One region of the Rahnella sp. BIGb0236 genome, then DNA from elsewhere that is predicted to be linked to it. Evidence: predicted binding sites of a transcription regulator. Region 1 holds the regulator's gene; each other region holds the start of a gene.
The links. The regulator CRP, encoded in region 1, controls carbon source genes, mostly activating them, when cyclic AMP is high. The targets are predictions, from matches to a motif close to ATGTGANNNNNNTCACAT.

Region 1 (4,729 bases):
GTTACGCAGGGCGACGGATTTGAACGAGAGATAACTTTTCAGCGCGGGCCAGAAGGGCAGACGCGGCTGCGTGTTCATCAGGTCACGTTTGTACAACGGGCGCTGTGTGCGTAACAGACGGGCAATGCGGCTGAAATGGTAATAACAAAACTGACCGACCGGATTGTCCGGCGTGCGCGCGGCGATTTTCTCCAGCGCCGCCAGTTCATTCGCCATCGTAAAACGCCCGGATAACCGGTGATAAAGAATGTCGTCGGCGATCACCCGCAGCCGCGCAGAAATCACCTGCGCGTTGCGGCGGATCACCGCCTCGGCATGGCTTTCTTCCACCAGCCTTTGCACTTCTTCCGGCTGATGCAGGCTGACGGTGATGTGCTCCTGCAAATCGAGCGCGACCTGAAAACGCTGAAACAGCCGCTTATGGTGATGATGATGCCCGTGCTGCGGCAGCATGTGCAGTTGCTGGTAGAGCAGGGCAATCAGGTCGATGACTTTCTGCTGGCGCGCCAGTAAGGGCGGCAGGGCGGTTTCGGGATCGGTGTGTTGGGTCAGCAGGCTGTATTTGGCTTCGAAATAATCCGCCAGTTGCAGATAAAGCTGGCTGAGGGTTTCGCGCATCGGCTGTTCTTTGGAGATACGAAACCATAACCAGTTAAACAATCCGTACCAGGCGGTGCCGGCGGCAAATAACACCGGTGCCTGCCACATCGGCCGGATCCCGGCCATGCTCAGCGTGAAGATGGTGGCGACCAGCGCACCGGGCAACAGACGCGCATGCAGCGGGCTGATTTCGCCGGTGACGCCGAGCAACAGGGCCAGAGACAGCATGATCAGCGGCAGGGGAATGTGCCAGTTTTCCAGCATCAGTTGCAGCAGAATGCTGCTCACAGCAAAGAGTGAACCGCCGATCATCAGGCGTTTAAAAAAGCGTTTGTGCGGGGTATCCAGACCGGCGACGTTACAACAGGCCGGACAGAGTGAAAAAAGCAGACCCATTTGCAGGTTGCCGAACAGCCAGCAAATGCCGACAGGCAGGCACAACACCAGCGTCTGGCGCAGCGCGTAATTTATTTCAGGATGGTAAAACAGTCTTCGCCATAGCGTCATGGGTAAAGCTTAGCCCATAAAAAAGGCGCGACAGTGTTCTGCCGCGCCGATTTTTGAGGGATTAACGTGTGCCGTAAACGACAATCGTTTTACCGTGTGCGGAGATCAGGCTCTGATCTTCCAGCATTTTGAGAATACGTCCGACTGTTTCACGTGAACAACCGACGATTTGGCCGATTTCCTGACGGGTGATCTTGATTTGCATCCCGTCCGGATGGGTCATTGCATCAGGCTGTTTAGCCAGATTAAGCAAGGTTTGAGCGATACGGCCTGTTACGTCGAGGAAGGCAAGGTTGCCGACTTTCTCTGACGTCACTTGCAGACGGTTAGCCATCTGCGCGGAAAGACGCATCAGAATATCCGGGTTTACCTGAATCAGCTGGCGGAATTTTTTATACGAAATTTCAGCCACTTCGCAGGCAGTTTTAGCACGTACCCAGGCACTGCGTTCCTGACCTTCTTCGAAGAGTCCCAGCTCGCCGATGAAGTCACCTTGGTTCAGGTAGGACAGTATCATCTCTTTGCCTTCTTCATCTTTAATCAGGACGGCAACCGACCCTTTCACGATGTAGTACAGCGTTTCGGCTTTTTCACCCTGGTGAATCAGCGTACTTTTAGACGGATACTTATGTATATGACAGTGAGACAGGAACCATTCAAGAGTCGGGTCTGTTTGTGGCTTGCCGAGAACCATTTGCTATTATCCTCTGTTGTTATCGCTGCCCAAAATCACAGGGCTCAGAGTTCCCTGTACGGCACTTCAACGTAAAAAGCGCCCTTTCAGCATATAACTCCCCAGAAATGCTGCAAGCGGGTGTCGGAGTGCAACAGCCTGTTTATTGCTGTTATCACCGTGGGTTCTGTTCTTAAACCGCGAAAACCGTCACCGCAATTCACTGGAAAGTATGTTTCGGCTTTGTTTGTAGCACAGGTTTGTGATGCTGTCTTCTGTTGTCTCGCTTCAGCATGATGGCGATCGGGTTACGTTGCCAGATTTTAGGTGAAAGGGTACTCTGAGAGCGGATATCGACAAGTTTATTCACCGGGAGAATAGTTCATGCACGCACGTGTTAAATGGGTTGAAGGGCTGACATTTTTAGGTGAGTCAGCGTCAGGGCATCAGATTTCAATGGATGGCAACGCGGGCGATAAAGCCCCCAGCCCGATGGAAATGCTGCTGATGTCTGCGGGCGGTTGCAGCGCGATCGATGTGGTGTCAATTTTGCAAAAAGGTCGCAACGACGTGCGCGATTGTGAAGTGAAACTGACCTCGCAGCGCCGCGAAGAAGCACCGCGTTTATTCACGCACATCAATCTGCATTTCATCGTCACCGGTAAAGATCTCACCGATAAGATTGTCGAGCGTGCGGTCAGCCTGTCTGCCGAAAAGTACTGCTCCGTGTCCCTGATGCTGGGTAAAGCGGCCACCATCACCCACAGCTTTGAAGTGATCAGCGTCGAATAAGTTACGACCAGTCATGCGCGTGGCACTGGCTGCGCAATAAATCCAAAAATCGCCGCGCGGCAAACGTCAGCGGCGATTTTTGCGAGTAAAGCACACAGTATTCTGCCTGCGGCAGGGTATCGATATTGAGCACACTCAACCTTTCTTCCAGCCCAAACGGCGCTTTCATCGCCCGCGCCACAATGGTCAGATAATCAGACTGCAACACCATATTTAGCCCGCACACCACCGAATCTGTATGCACCGGCATTTCCGCTGCCGGCTGATGAAATCCTCCCATCGATATCCTGATTTGCTGGTAATACCCCATATCCGTTTCGGGCAACAGCCAGCGCGCATCCTGTAATTCCGCCAGAGTTGTGGCGTCTGCCAGCGGATGTCCACGCCGGGCGATAACGCAGAAAGGGGCGCTGAACAGCGGCTCACGCACCAGATCTTCCAGCGGAAATCCCGGTCCGGCGGTGCCGACCGCGAAATCCAGTTTCCCTTCGCGCAGTGCAGGTAACAACGTGGAAAGTTGCCCCTCTTTGATCAGCAGTTTGGACTGCGGAAACTGCGTCTTAAATTCTCCTGCCAGTCCGGGAAAAACCGTCAGCGCCAGCAGCGATGAAAATCCAATGGCGACGGAGCCCTGCGAATATTGTTCGATCTGGCGAATTTCATCGGCGGCGCGCTCAAGTTCTTCGAGGATAAATTGCATACGCTGCGCAAATGCACGCCCCGTTTCGGTCAGCGTCATCCCCTGATTACCACGCACAATCAACTGCGTATCGAGCGTTTGTTCCAGTTCACGCAATGTTCTGCTGACCGCCGGTTGTGACTGATTCAACGCCCGCGCCGCGCCGCGAATACTGCCGCTGCGGATAACCTGCTGGAAAACCTTCAGTTGCTGTAATTTCGGCAAATAGCGCATCACGATCCCTATCAGTAAAAAGCATCACCCGCCCAAAAATTGCATCTTATGGTCAGGCTGTAAAGCTGATAGCGTCAGGATTGAGAAAAATAATATGTTGTTATTCAGTTGATTACGTGACGCATGTCGCATTTTACGATTCATCCGGCAGTGAGAAAATCTGACGTGGTGATAACAAAAAGGGATATCCGCTATGAAAAGTCGTTCCCTGATGATCTTCCTGCTATTTGTCGGTTACGCCGTGGTGTATATCGATAAAACAGTGATGGGCTTTGCGCTGCTGCCCATCGAGCGCGAATTTAATCTGCAACCTGAACAGCTGGGGTATATCACCGGCATTTTCTTCCTGGCCTATTCGCTGTTTCAGATCCCCGCGGGCTGGCTGAATGACCGGTTCGGCTACAAAAAAGTGCTCGGCATGTCGCTGTTCTTGCTGGGCGGCTTCGCGCTGTGTTTCGGAACGCTGGGCCTCAGCCTGGGATTACTGGTCACGTTCCGGTTTCTCTCCGGCGTCGGCCATTCCGGCTATCCTGCGTCCTGCGCCAAAGCGGTAGTGTCTAATTTCGCAGTTGAGAAGCGAACCTTTGCGCAGTCGATTTTGCTGTCTTCCGCCGGACTGGCGATGACTGCCGGACCGCTGATTGCGGTTTACAGCCTGGATCATCTTGGCTGGCGCGGATCGTTCTCCATTCTCGGATTGCTGGCTTTTGCCATCGCCGTAACGATTGTGATTTTTGTGCCCAATCCGCCGGAAGCGCAAGCCCGTACCGGCGCGAAAACCGGTTATCGGGACTTACTGAAAAACCCGATTGTCCTGCTGCTGTTTGTCTCAATTTTCTGCATCAACATTCCGTCTTACGGCCTGATGGCGTGGTTGCCGAAATATCTGGTCCAGCAGCGCGGTATGTCACTCGACGTATCCGGCATGGTGGTCGCGACAGGCGGGCTGGGTATTTGGATTTCTTCACTGGCAACCGGCTGGCTGGTCGGACGCTATATGCAGGGCAAAGAGCCGAAAGTGATTTTCTGCTGCGCACTGCTCAGTGCGCTGTGCATCTGGCTGGTCTTTACGTCGGCATCGGCGGTTACGGCCGGGTTGTTCCTGTTCCTCGGCTACGTTTTCCTGATGGCGTCCTTTGTGACCGTCTTTACGCTGCCGATGAAACGCCTGCCTTCTGACGTCATGGGCGCGGCGATGGGGATCATTAATACCGGCGGAACTCTCGGCGGATTTGTGGCGCCGA
Region 2 (4,729 bases), on a different contig from region 1:
AACGACACACCGGCCTTCAGGTTGCACAATGTAAATAATAATGAGAACGACTATCAATTAGGGCTTTTTCTTTGATATCATTCGGCGTTATTCATTCCTTCTACACACTGATTCTGGCTGGAGGCGACGCGTGAAAACGGCTCGCAATAAGATGAAAGAGGCGACCTCATTACTGATGTCGTTAATGTTGGTTGCTGGCTTAAGCGGCAACGCGATGGCGGCACCTGCGACGCCGGCAGCACAAGCGGTCACGTCTGCGGCAACGCAACCGGCCCCGGCGGCAGAGACTCCGGCTCCGGCGACAGCCGATGCCACCCCAGCCCCGGTGATGCAACCTGCTCCAACGGAAGCGACCCCAGTGATCCCTACCGATTTGTCTGTGTTGGGCATGTACCATCACGCTGATGTGGTGGTGAAAACGGTGATGATCGGTTTGCTGCTGGCCTCTGTCGTCACTTGGGCATTGTTGTTCAGTAAAGGTGCTGAAGTGTTCACCGGCAAACGCCGCATGCGCCGCGAGTTTGATGCGCTGTCTTCCGTCCGCACGCTGGACGAAGCCGCTGAGCAGGCTGAAAGCTTCGCCGCCAGCAGCATCAGCGCCCAGATGATCCGCGATGCGCAGAACGAACTTGAATTGTCTGCCGGTTCGACCGACAACAACGGCATTAAAGAACGTACCGGTTTCCGCCTTGAGCGTCGCGTCAGCGCCGCAGGCCGTTACATGGGACGTGGCAACGGTATTCTGGCGACCATCGGGGCCATCTCGCCATTCGTCGGTCTGTTCGGTACGGTGTGGGGCATCATGAACAGCTTCATCGGTATCGCCCAGACACAAACCACTAACCTGGCGGTTGTGGCACCGGGTATCGCCGAAGCCTTGCTGGCGACGGCAGTAGGTCTGGTGGCAGCCATCCCTGCGGTGGTGATCTACAACATTTTCGCCCGTACCATTACTTCTTACCGTCATCAGGTAGGCGATGTGGCGGCGCAGATTATCCTGTTACAGGGCCGTGATTTGGATCTGGCTGCCAGCGAAGGCGATGCGCCACGCGGTCAGACAGGTCAGTTACGCGTAGGGTAAGAACAGATTATGGCTATTCGGTTAAACGACGATATCGACGAAAGCGGTGAAATGCATGACATCAACGTCACGCCTTTTATCGACGTCATGCTGGTGTTGCTGATCATCTTCATGGTGGCGGCACCGCTGGCTACTGTGGATGTGCGGGTGGATTTACCGGCTTCGACGGCGAAACAGCAGCCGCGTCCGGAGAAACCGATCTTCCTGTCGGTGAAAGCGGACAAGCAACTGTTCCTCGGCGATACGCCGGTCAACAGCAGCAACCTGACCGCCATGCTGGATCAGCGTACTCAGGGCAATAAACAGAGTACGATTTTCTTCCGCGCGGATAAGAGTGTCGACTACGAAACGCTGATGAGCGTGATGGATAACCTGCGGAAAGCCGGTTACCTGAAAGTCGGGCTGGTTGGTGCAGAACAAACCGGTGCCGCTGCGGCGCAGTAAGTTCTCGCTCAAATCCGAAATACCAAAAAGGCCAGCAATGCTGGCCTTTCGTTTATCGGTAAAACGGTCACTCAGGTCACCGGTGCCGGGTTAAATACCGCCAGCGCATTGTGGATGCCCCATGTGTCTGACCAGGTTTTCTTGCGGCCGCTGGCGATGTCCAGAATGAAGTGGAACAACTCCCAGCCCACATCCTCGATGGTCGCATCCCCGGTTGCAATCGTCCCGGCGTTGATGTCCATCAGATCGTGCCAGCGGTTTGCCAGCGTGGTGCGGGTCGCCATTTTAATCACCGGTACTGCCAGCAGGCCGTACGGCGTGCCGCGACCGGTGGTGAATACCTGCACGGTGATCCCGGAAGCCAGTTGCTGGGTTCCGCAGACAAAATCGCTGGCAGGCGTGGCGGCGTAAATCAGCCCTTTTTTCGTCGGGCGCTGGCCCGGAGACAACACTTCGGAAATCGCGCTGGTGCCGGATTTGGCAATCGAACCCAGTGCCTTTTCAACCACGTTAGCCAGACCGCCTTTTTTGTTGCCCGGCGACGGATTGGCGCTGCGGTCGGTTTGTCCCATCGACAGATAATCATCGTACCAGGCCATTTCTTCCAGCAGACGTTTGCCCACTTCGACATCCGCGGCGCGCGGGGTCAGCAGATGGATGGCATCGCGGACTTCCGTCACTTCAGAGAACATCACGGTGGCACCGCAGCGCACCAGCAAATCAGAGGCATAACCGACTGCCGGATTGGCCGTGACGCCGGAGAAGGCATCGCTGCCGCCACACTGCGTACCGACCACCAGATCGGAAGCCGGGCAGGTTTCGCGCTGGCGACGGTTCAGGCGCTCAAGATGGAATTGTGCGACGGTCAGGATATCGTCCACCATCGACTGGAAGCCGACATGCTGCTCATCCTGCAAACGCACAATGTGCGTGTCATCGAGCGAAATCGCCTGCACATCCGGCGTGCCTTCCAGCAGGCGCTCCGGTTGTAATTTCTCACAACCCAGGCCGACCACCATCACCTCGCCGCCAAAGTTCGGGTTCAGCGCCAGATTGTGGATGGTGCGGATCGGCACGATCGCCGCCGGGGCGTTAATCGCCACACCGCAGCCGTACAGGTGATTCAGCGCCACGACGCCATCGACATTGGGGAATTTGGGCAGTAAATCACGTTCAATGATTTTCACCACGTAATCCACCACGCCTGCCACACAGTGCACGCTGGTGGTGATCCCCAGCAGATTTTTAGTGCCAACGCTGCCGTCGGCATTGCGGTAACCTTCGAAGGTATAACCTTCCAGCGGGGGTAATTCTGGCGGTACGCGGGTCGCCAGCGGCAGGCTGTTCAGCTCAGGCGCAACCGGTAATTCCACCAGCGATTCGTCAATCCAGCCGCCCTGCGCGATATCCCTTACGGCATAACCAATCACTTCACCATAACGAATAATATCGCCGCCTTTGGCAATTGGATCTAAAGCGACTTTATGGCCTTGCGGAATATGCTCAATTAATTCCAGACCATTGGCAAATCGGGTGCCGGCTTTTAAGCCGTTGTCATTCACAATAATGGCCACGTTATCGCTTTCATGCACTTTAATAAAAAGAGCTTCGGTGGCGTGTTCTTTATCTTTATTACGTGACATAACTGTCTCCGCGTTTATTAAACATCCCGGAAAAAATTCCGGTTAATTCTCTGAAGTTGACGCTCAATAATGCTCTTGTCAAACATGCTCTGGTGATACAGGGTATGGCGTCCATTATAAGGCAGTCTTCCGGGAACCTCATTGTGCAACTGACCAGCTTTTTGCCTGATGAACGTCATTCTGTGTGGCAGGTGACAGAATAAATGTGATGCAAATCACCCTTTGATTTGCGCGGTTATCGCCACCGCACAATCTGTGATTCTCCTCCCACAGCGATGTGTGGATGCAAAAGAATAGTCATCATCCGTGGGACGATTCTTGGGCGAATGCACAGTGTTATTTCGGGACCTCTTTTTTATACTGTATTGGCCCTCTGAAGGTGACGTTAAAAGTAATACAGGTAAATTTCAGGCAATCATAAACAGAGTGTTAATTGCCTGCTTCGTATAAAGGAACTGAACGGTGAATAACCACAGGTGAATAAAACAACGTTATTTCGCCAGCGGTAAGTTCCCTGAAAAAGTTTCGTATTATGACAATGAGGGTCACCATGAACATTCAATCCGAGTCACGGGCAATCGCGCAAAGTAAGGTGCGGACCCATATCCGTTACTATATTTTGCTGATTATCTTTCTCATCACGGCGGTGAATTACGCCGACCGTGCAACGCTTTCTATCGCTGGTACCGAGGTCGCGCGTGAGCTGGGCCTGGATGCTGCCGACATGGGACAAATTTTTGCCGCGTTCGGCTGGGCTTATCTGATTATGCAGCTGCCCGGCGGCTGGTTACTGGACCGGTTTGGTTCCAAAAAAGTGTACACCTACAGTCTGTTCTTCTGGTCGCTGTTCACCCTGTTACAGGGCTTTGTCGGCTGGTTCCCGCTGGCATACGGCGCTTTGACGCTGTTTATGCTGCGCTTTATGCTCGGCTTCTCTGAAGCGCCTTCTTTCCCGGCCAACGCCCGTATCGTGGCGGCCTGGTTTCCGACCACGGAGCGCGGCACGGCTTCGGCAATATTTAACTCCGCGCAGTATTTCTCGCTGGCGCTGTTCTCACCGTTGCTCGGCTGGCTGACCTACGCCTGGGGCTGGGAACATGTCTTTATCGTCATGGGCGTGATTGGCTTTGTGCTGACGCTGGTGTGGATCAAATTCATCCATAACCCGCCGGAGCATCCGAATATCTCCAAAAGCGAACTGGAATTCCTGAAAGACGGCGGCGCGGTGGTTGATATCGACCACAAGAAAACGGACACGGCGAAAAGTGGCCCGAAATGGAGTTACGTTCGCCAGATGTTGAGCAGCCGCATGATGCTGGGGATCTTCTTCGGGCAGTATTTCATCAACAGTATTACGTGGTTCTTCCTGACCTGGTTCCCGATTTATCTGGTTCAGGAAAAAGGCATGTCTATTCTTAAAGTCGGGATGATTGCGGCTATCCCGGCACTGTGTGGTTTTGCCGGTGGCGTACTGGGCGGCGTGTTCTCAGATTACCTGATCCGACGCGGTTACTCGCTGACCGTGGCACGTAAAATTCCTATCGTGCTGGGCATGTTGTTA
Region 3 (4,729 bases), on a different contig from region 1:
GGCAACACATTGCCGACGATATTCAGGCGCATTACGACGAGTACGACGGTTTCGTCATCCTGCATGGTACGGACACCATGGCGTTTACCGCCTCCGCACTCTCTTTTATGCTTGAAAACCTGAGCAAGCCGGTTATTGTGACAGGGTCACAGATTCCGCTCGAAGCCCTGCGTTCTGACGGACAAATCAACCTGCTGAACTCGCTGTATATCGCGGCTAATCATCCGGTCAACGAAGTCACCCTGTTCTTCAACAACCGTCTGTATCGCGGCAACCGCAGCACTAAAGCACACGCCGATGGTTTCGATGCCTTTGCCTCACCGAACCTCTCGCCGCTGCTGGAAGCCGGGATCCACATCCGCCGTCTTTCCACGCCATCACTGCCGGAAGTCCCTGCCGCTAAACTGAAAGTGCATCACATCACGCCGCAACCTATCGGCGTGGTGACGATTTATCCGGGCATTTCTGCCGAAGTGGTACAGAATTTCCTGATGCAGCCGGTGAAAGCGCTGATCCTGCGCTCCTACGGCGTCGGCAACGCACCTCAAAAAGGTGATCTGCTGAAAGTGCTGAAAGACGCCTCAGAGCGCGGCATTGTGGTGGTTAACCTGACACAATGCATTTCAGGGCGCGTCAATATGGGGGGGTATGCCACCGGTAACGCCCTCGCACATTCCGGCGTGATCAGCGGCTTTGATATGACCGTGGAAGCGGCGCTGACCAAGCTGCATTACCTGCTCAGCCAGTCACATACGCCGGAAGAAATCCGCGAACTGATGCAGCAAAACCTGCGTGGCGAACTGACCGAATAAATAAGGGGCATTATGAAATCTGCGTTGTTGCTGGTCGATCTGCAAAATGATTTTTGTCACGGCGGTGCGCTGGCGGTGACTGACGGCGATGCCACGATTGCGGTCGCCAATCAGATGATGGCGTGGTGCAAAAGCCATGACATCCCCGTGCTGGCGTCTCAGGACTGGCATCCGGCCGGACATCGCAGTTTCGCCGCGAATTCCCACGCCGAACCCTGGACGCTGGGGGATCTGAACGGTTTGCCACAGGTCTGGTGGCCGGTTCACTGCGTCCAGCACGAACCGGGCGCAGAATTTCACCCGGCGCTGAAACTGCCGCTGGTAGATTTTGTGGTGCAGAAAGGCACCAATCCGGACATCGACAGCTACAGCGCCTTTTACGACAACGGCCACCGCGCCGCCACCGTGCTGAATGACTGGCTGAAAGCCGCGCAGATCACACATTTGTACGTGATGGGGCTGGCGACGGATTACTGCGTAAAATTCACTGTGCTTGACGCCCTGGAACTGGGTTATCAGGTGACGTTGCTGACCGATGGCTGTCGGGGTGTGAACTTACAGCCGGAAGACAGCGCACAAGCGGTTGAAGCGATGCGGGTTGCAGGTGTGAAGGTGAGTACGTCCGGGGCGGTGACGGCGTGAATTTTGTCGTCCTGCTAAAGAAATAGCAGGACGACAAAGAGCAGCAAAATCTTTAACCAGCCCACCACTTCAATGCAGAAAACTACTCAACGCAAAAACAACCAGCATTCCCCCGCCCGCAACGTTCACTGTCTTTTTCAGGGTCAGGGTGTTCATCTTGCTGGCAGAGAAAACAAGCGTCTGACTGAGGGTGATAAGCCACACAGACATCACTGCAATGTGCACACTCGCCAGAATCATATAATGCCCGATCTCTCCCTGACTGCCCGCAAATTGCGACACCACAGTCAGGTAAAACAGGATGGCTTTCGGGTTGAGTACATTCGCGATCCAGGCCTCTTTCAACGTCACCGCGCCGCCGCTGCCGTCAAACACCATTGCACGTGCGCTGAGGCCACTGCGGATAAGCTGGATGCCGAGCCAAAGCAGATAAACCATGCCGGCTATTTTCAGCATATTGAAAAGCGTCGGTGAAGCCACAAGCAATGACGTGATGCCAAGCCCGATAAGGATGGCATGGGTGTATATTCCGAGAGCCGTGCCGGTGAGCGTCTTTAGAAGCCCTTTCCGTCCACCTGACAGTGCACTGTTCATGGCAAGCGTGAAACTCGCACCGGGGGAAAGCGCAACGGGAAGTAATGCGGGGATGAAGCCGGTTAAATTGATGTCCATAGGCTGATAAGAATTTAGGGTAAATTCCTTTTTAAGTGGATTAACATCAATTTTAAAGGCGCGGCTCAGCGCCCTTTTTTTGCACCTGTGGGGTTCACTCAGGTTTGAGTTTGATCAGCGTGTCCTGCGCAAACTGCTGTTTCAGTTCCTGCTTACTTTTGGTGACGATTTGTCCGTCGGTGCCGATGCTCATATGCTGGGCATCAACGTTGTGACGCGACTGATACAGCATCACGGCCTGCAGGCTGTGCTCTTTTTGTTCCGGCGTCAGCGCGACACCGTCCGGCCATTTACCGAGTTCGACAGCCTGCGCGAGACGTGCGTAGATTTCCGGCGTCATTACATCAATAAGTTGATTAATTTCCATCTGAGCACCTTGTGTTCATCACTATTATTCAAGCGGTTTTGAATAATAGCTGAATCGATTTTGTCGGTTAGATTACAACATCATTTTCTGGCGGCTTAACCGGTGGTTTTCCCGCCATTCTGACCGTCGGTGAAACTCATCGAGGCCGAGTTTACACAGTAACGTTCGCCCGTCGGTTTCGGGCCATCGGGGAAAACATGCCCTAAATGCGCGTTACAGCTGGCACAGCGAACCTCGACACGCGCCATATTATGCGACTTATCAGTAAGATATTTAATCGCATCAGGGTTCACGGGCTGATAAAAACTTGGCCAGCCACAGCCGGAATCGTATTTGGTATCGGAGTAGAACAGCGCCGAGTCACACACCACGCAATGATAAAGCCCTTCACGGCGGTTGTGCAGCAACTTTCCAGAGTACGGAGGCTCTGTTCCGTGTTCCTGCGTGACATAACGTTGTATTTCAGTGAGTTGCTCAAGTGTAGAGGAAGATTTGGCTTCAATGCTCATGATTCTCGTTCTCTGACGAATATAAAAATCAACTAAAATAACAGTTTATAATAACAAAAAATTAACAACAGGTCTGTCTGTTTTGTCCTAAACTGTATGGCATCGGCGTTACCCTGCTCCAACTTGTGATGGCGATCACACTCCTGCTCTTCCGGTACTTTATATTCAGTTTTTCGCCCCCATGTGGTTGTGAGCCGATTAAAAAAACGGAACGTGCAATAAGCGAGCAACAGTAGGTCGTCGCTTTGACTTACAGCAATAATTGACACGATTCCGCTTGACGCTCAGCAAGGTTTTTGTAATTTTACAACCAACCTTTTATTCACTAAAAAAATAGCTGGTGGAATATATGACTATCAAAGTAGGTATCAACGGTTTTGGCCGTATCGGTCGCATTGTTTTCCGTGCTGCTCAAGAACGTTCTGACATCGAGATCGTAGCAATCAACGATCTGTTAGACGCGGACTACATGGCATACATGCTGAAGTACGACTCAACTCATGGTCGTTTCAACGGTACTGTTGAAGTTAAAGACGGTCACCTGGTTGTTAACGGCAAAACCATCCGTGTTACCGCTGAGCGTGACCCAGCTAACCTGAAATGGAACGAAGTTAACGTTGACGTTGTGGCTGAAGCGACTGGTCTGTTCCTGGATGATGCGACTGCTCGTAAGCACATCACTGCAGGCGCTAAGAAAGTTGTTCTGACTGGTCCTTCTAAAGACAACACGCCAATGTTCGTTATGGGTGTTAACCATAAAGAATACGCAGGTCAGGAAATCGTTTCTAATGCATCTTGCACCACTAACTGCCTGGCACCACTGGCTAAAGTGATCAACGACAACTTCGGTATCGTTGAAGCGCTGATGACCACTGTTCATGCAACTACCGCAACTCAGAAAACTGTTGATGGCCCGTCTCACAAAGACTGGCGCGGCGGCCGCGGCGCATCCCAGAACATCATCCCTTCTTCTACCGGTGCTGCTAAAGCAGTAGGTAAAGTTATCCCGGCTCTGAACGGTAAACTGACCGGTATGGCGTTCCGCGTTCCTACCCCTAACGTTTCTGTTGTTGACCTGACTGCACGTCTGGAAAAACCAGCTTCTTACAAAGAAATCTGCGCAGTGATCAAAGCAGCTTCTGAAGCAGGCGACCTGAAAGGCGTTCTGGGTTACACCGAAGACGACGTAGTTTCTACCGATTTCAACGGCGAAAAACTGACTTCCGTATTTGATGCGAAAGCAGGTATCGCGCTGAACGACAACTTTGTGAAACTGGTTTCCTGGTACGACAACGAAACTGGCTACTCAAACAAAGTATTGGATCTGATCGCTCACGTTTCCAAATAATTGGTTATGTGAATGAACTGATTGAAGGGCGACGCAAGTCGCCCTTTTGCTTTCTGTCGGATGCACTTTTTTATCAGCACATGAGTGCGATCAAACAGACAGGTTTGGTTCATGTGTAGTCTTGGTTGTAAATCGTAATTGTTTAACCCTGACAGGACTTTAGATAATGACAGAACAACTCTTTTCTCTTCCGGTCGTAAACCAAATCTCTACCTCCGTCAGCCAGCGTCAGATTGACGAACTGCCGGTGCTCGTTGTCACCCATCCGAAAGTTCGTGCCGCAATTGCCCTGCAAGGCGCGCACCTGTTGTTATGGCAGCCTGAAGGTGAAGAACCTGTGCTGTGGATGAGCAGCGCCAGTGCGTTCAAAGAAGGCGTC
Region 4 (4,729 bases), on a different contig from region 1:
TTCTGGTGGCGTATTTATCTGTATTTTCACTGTTTAATTTCGGTAAGAATGCGCTGACAATTAATGACAAATTATCCGCTATTCACATTTTCGCTTATCGCCTAATTTCCGGCTGCGTATCCTTGTTAAATATATAACTAATGTATTGATTTTAAATGATTTAATAACTTGTGACTTTGTGGGGATTTAGAACGGGATAATTGCGTGATCCATCGGGAGATAATGCAAATTTCCCGATGCGGATTTACAGGTGTAAATAGAAATTTCAGAATTGCGTGAAAGCCGCAAATTTACCGGTTGTCTGAAAGCTGAATGCACAGCGAAATAACGACGTGAAACAGGGGGGAGGGCGGAAATTTTCCGGTGAGAACACCGGCAGAGGGCGTGAAATGCGTCACGCAAAACCGCCATAATTCGGACTCAGGATGCGGATTTTTCTCCGTCTGCTATTTTGCGATACAGACGCCTCGGATGGCCGATATTTCCGTACTGCATCTCCACGGCGATAAAGCCAATTTCCACGCAATATTCCAGATACCGGCGGCCGGTGGTTTTGCTGATCCCCACTTCTTCCACCACCTGTTCCACGGACCAGCTGACGTCAGGTTTTGCGGTGAAAGCGCGCTGAACCAGTTCCAGCGTATTCGGCTCGATGCCTTTGGCGGAAGGGGCTGACGGCGTATCAGTGGCGGGCAGATTAAACAGTTTATCCAGCGCCCGCTGATCGACCACTTTGACACTGCGCAGGGTTTGCACCAGTTGCATAAAGCGTTCGAGCGAACTGCGCAGACGATGGAATGACACCGGCTTGATGATGTAATCGAACGCGCCGCTGCGCATAGCCTGACTGCAGGTTTGCATATCACTGGCCGCCGTAATAAAAATCACCGAGCAATCGAAGCTCTTCAGTAACGGGCTGTCGATCAGATCCACGCCCTGACCGTCCGGCAAATAGTTATCCAGTAAAATCAGTCGCGGCTGATGCAACCGCAGCAGGGAACGCGTCTGCTCCAGCGTGGCGGCGATGCCCACCACGCGCAGATTGAAATTTTGCTCGATAAAATCCCGGTGCAGACCGGCCAGATGCGGCTCATCTTCCACAATCACGACATCGAGTGCGCTGCTGTTATTCATGTTTCATTCCTGTTGACGCATCCGCCGGATACGGGATAAAGACGGAAAATATCGTACCTTGCGGCGTATTGTCTGAGATTTCGATGCTGCCACCGGCCTGACGGACGTAACCCGCCACCAGATACAGACCGATACCATGTTCCGCGCCGGTGGCCTGATGGTCGTCTGACGGCTTGGTGGTGACGCCCTGTTCGAACAACCGCGGCTTCAGGGCGTCATCCACGCCGCTGCCCTGATCCGCCACTTCTATCAGCAGTTCGTTATTGCGGTCTGAAATATACAGTTCCACCGGAGAAGAGGGCGTCAGGGCATTGAGTGTGGCGTCCGTGGCGTTATCGAGCAGATTACCGATCACCGACATCAGCTCGGTTTCGCTGATGGCCGCCGGAATGCGGATCAACTGACAGGCGGGATCGAAACGCAGCTCCACGCCTTTTTCCCGCGCACTGACGTATTTCCCCAGCAACAGGCCACACAGCGCCGGTGAGGTAAAACGGGCGGAGACGAAATCCAGTACCGCCTGCGCGCCTTCGGACTGCGCCTGAATGTAATGCATGGCGTCGTCGTAACGCTGCATTTGCAGCAAACCGGCCAGCGTGGCGGTCCAGTTCAGTTGCTCGTGACGCATGATGCGCAGATTATCCGCGTAGCGTTTCACCTGACTTAGCTGGCTGCTCAGGGTATTGATGTCGTTTTTATCGCGGAAACTGAATACCCAGCCGCTTTCCGCGCCGGGTTCCAGCTCAATCGGCACGCGGTTGACGATCACCTGCCGCTGATTGAGCACGGTAATCTGATCATGCTGGCTGTTGTTGTCACTGATGCCACTTTGAGTAAAGAACGCGGGTGGCGTGTGCAGCACTTCCGCCAGGGGTTTACCCAGCAGTTCGTTTTCGGGCTGGCGGATATCAAGTAACTCGCGCGCGGCCCGGTTAATCAAAATCAGCTGCTTTCCGGCATCAATCGCGAATACGCCTTCATACATGGCTTCCAGTAAGGCTTTTTGCTGGCGCACCAGCAGGGCGATAGCTTTTGGCTCCAGCCAGAACATCTGTTTTTTGACGTTGCGGGTAAATATCCACGAAAAAATAAACAGCAGTAATAACAGCAGCAAGCCGTATAACCCGGCCTGCGCCAGACGGTGACCATTAATATTGTCGATATAAGAGGTGAGGTAACCGACGGAAACAATCCCGATCACCCGGTTATTGTCATCCAGGATCGGCGCCTTACTGCGTAATGACACCCCGATACCGCCCTGCCGCACGGAAATAATGGTTTTACCGGCCAGCACTTGCGCGTTATCACCGCCAATCATCGGCAGATCGATGCGCTCCGGCGATTCTGAATGATAAAGATGCAGCTCGCGGGTATCGCCGATCACGATATAACTGGCATCGCTTTTATCGCGTAAGGGCTGGATAAGTTTCGCGATGCCGGGAATATCACGCGCCTGCACTTTCTGCGCCAGCCCCGGCATCAGCGCGATCTCACTGGCCTGAACGCGGGCGCGTTGCCCGAGATCGTGATGCAACTGACGGTCGATGATGTGAAACAAAATAGCGCCCAGCAGCACCAGCAACAGGCAGGAAAATACCACCAGAGACAAAAAGAGTTTTACCTGAAAAGGTAATCTGAATTTCATACGACCTGCTGCAACACGAATCAAAGACACACATTGAATAAGCGTATCACGGCGAAATGAGGGCGGTAATCGGACAAAGACAGAGTTGTGAACAGGCAATAAAAATAACGATGAATTCTCACAGTAATAACAGGGTTAATAGCGGCTTTTACTACTAATCTGATAATCCTTATAAAACAAGGTGCATTAACTCCATAAACACCATAACAACCTTTATCCCTGCGGTTTTAATTTGAACAACCTCACATCCGGCTGACCGGCTGTTTTCTTATGCTCAGACCATCAATAAGAAAAGTATTTATAAGAAAGAGGCCATGTCATGAGCACAACCGACGATTCCTACATCGCAGTGAAAGAAACAAAAACCTCCGGCATTTCGCTCAGGCAAAAGTGGTGGCACATTCTCGATCATTACAAAATCGGGATTATTCCGCTGCCTTTCTTCCTGCTGGCGGGCGTGCTGATCCTGCTCGACTGCCTGAACGGTAAGTTGCCAAGCGACATCGTGGTGATGGTCGCCACGCTGGCCTTCTTTGGCTTTGCCTGTGGCGAGTTCGGCAAGCGCCTGCCGGTGGTCGGAAAGCTCGGCGCGGCAGCCATCTGCGCCACCTTTATCCCTTCAGCGATGGTGCATTACGGCCTGCTGCCGGATGTGGTGGTGGATTCCACAGTCAAATTCTATAAATCCACCAACATTCTCTACCTCTATATCTGCTGCATTATTGTCGGCAGCATCATGAGCATGAACCGTCAGGTGCTGATCCAGGGGTTTATGCGGATTTTCATCCCGATGCTGTGCGGCGAAGTGGTCGGCATGATTGCCGGAATGGCGATGGGCACTGTTTTAGGTTTACCGCCGATGCAGACCTTCTTCTTCCTGATCCTGCCGATCATGGCGGGCGGTGTGGGTGAAGGCGCGATCCCGCTGTCGATGGGCTACGCGACGATTTTGCATATGGAGCAGGGCGTGGCGCTCGGACGCATTCTGCCGATCGTGATGCTAGGTGGTCTGACGGCCATCGTGCTGGCGGGCGTCCTGAATCAGCTCGGAAAACGTTTCCCGCATCTGACCGGTGAAGGTCAGCTGATGCCGTCGGATAAAGGGCAGTCGGGCAGCGGCACGGACGAGTTTGACGGGAATCCGGGCGTCAATGCGCTGGCCTGCGGCGCACTGCTGGCGATCCTGTTGTATATGGTCGGTATGCTCGGTCAGAAATGGATCGGTCTGCCTGCGCCGGTCGGCATGTTGTTTGCGGCGGTGCTGGTCAAACTGGCTAACGGCATTTCGCCGACCATTCAGCATGGTTCGATGGCGGTGTATAAATTTTTCCGCACTGCCGTGACCTATCCGGTGCTGTTCGCGGTGGGCGTGGCGATCACGCCGTGGCAGGAACTGATCAACGCTTTTACCCTGCAGAATCTGCTGGTGATTGTCACCACCGTACTGGCGCTGGTCGGTACCGGTTTTTACGTCGGTAAGAAGATCGGCATGCATCCCATCGATGTGGCGATTGTCTCCTGCTGTCAGAGCGGGCAGGGCGGCACGGGCGACGTGGCGATCCTGACCTCCGGCAACCGCATGACCCTGATGCCATTCGCGCAAATCGCCACCCGCATTGGCGGCGCGATCAATGTCGCGGTCGGATTATTTGTCCTCGCCAGGTTCTTCGCATAACACCTTTCTCCACCCCTTCAGCGAAGGGGTTGGTTTTCCTGAGGAAAAATGCCGAGTCCAATTTTGGACTCGATTTGACCTGATTATTTATTGTTCGCTGGTTATTATTTGCGCACTCAGCGACGAGTCACCCGCCCCGTGAGCAGGTTCCCACGTAAGGAAAAAGCTTTATTTTTTGATGAAAGAATCTACGCATGTTCCGTATTAAATCGCTTGTTTCTGCCTTACTGCTTCTTATTCCAGGTTTATTTAGCGCCAGTACCTTTGCCTTTGAT

Region 2: a site for CRP is predicted at 3,372-3,389, ahead of garD (galactarate dehydratase). Genes of this name have one in related genera too.
Region 3: a site for CRP is predicted at 3,126-3,143, ahead of msrB (peptide-methionine (R)-S-oxide reductase MsrB). Genes of this name have one in related genera too.
Region 4: a site for CRP is predicted at 3,010-3,027, ahead of EDF78_RS17385 (2-hydroxycarboxylate transporter family protein). Genes of this name have one in related genera too.

The regions. Positions count from the first base shown of each region.
Region 1 is NZ_SOAO01000004.1:365,458-370,186, forward strand. It holds gene EDF78_RS11315 (YccS/YhfK family putative transporter) at 1-1,107, opposite strand, end outside; gene crp (cAMP-activated global transcriptional regulator CRP) at 1,169-1,801, opposite strand; gene EDF78_RS11325 (OsmC family protein) at 2,165-2,572, shown strand; gene EDF78_RS11330 (LysR substrate-binding domain-containing protein) at 2,574-3,485, opposite strand; gene EDF78_RS11335 (MFS transporter) at 3,679-4,729, shown strand, end outside.
Region 2 is NZ_SOAO01000006.1:85,494-90,222, reverse strand. It holds gene exbB (tol-pal system-associated acyl-CoA thioesterase) at 152-1,081, shown strand; gene exbD (TonB system transport protein ExbD) at 1,091-1,525, shown strand; gene garD (galactarate dehydratase) at 1,597-3,168, opposite strand; gene EDF78_RS13950 (MFS transporter) at 3,719-4,729, shown strand, end outside.
Region 3 is NZ_SOAO01000007.1:198,665-203,393, reverse strand. It holds gene ansA (asparaginase) at 1-812, shown strand, start outside; gene pncA (bifunctional nicotinamidase/pyrazinamidase) at 825-1,454, shown strand; gene EDF78_RS15950 (LysE family translocator) at 1,524-2,126, opposite strand; gene EDF78_RS15945 (DUF1315 family protein) at 2,221-2,493, opposite strand; gene msrB (peptide-methionine (R)-S-oxide reductase MsrB) at 2,589-3,002, opposite strand; gene gapA (glyceraldehyde-3-phosphate dehydrogenase) at 3,352-4,350, shown strand; gene EDF78_RS15930 (D-hexose-6-phosphate mutarotase) at 4,517-4,729, shown strand, end outside.
Region 4 is NZ_SOAO01000009.1:22,292-27,020, forward strand. It holds gene EDF78_RS17375 (response regulator) at 421-1,134, opposite strand; gene EDF78_RS17380 (sensor histidine kinase) at 1,127-2,779, opposite strand; gene EDF78_RS17385 (2-hydroxycarboxylate transporter family protein) at 3,099-4,454, shown strand; gene EDF78_RS17390 (NlpC/P60 family protein) at 4,649-4,729, shown strand, end outside.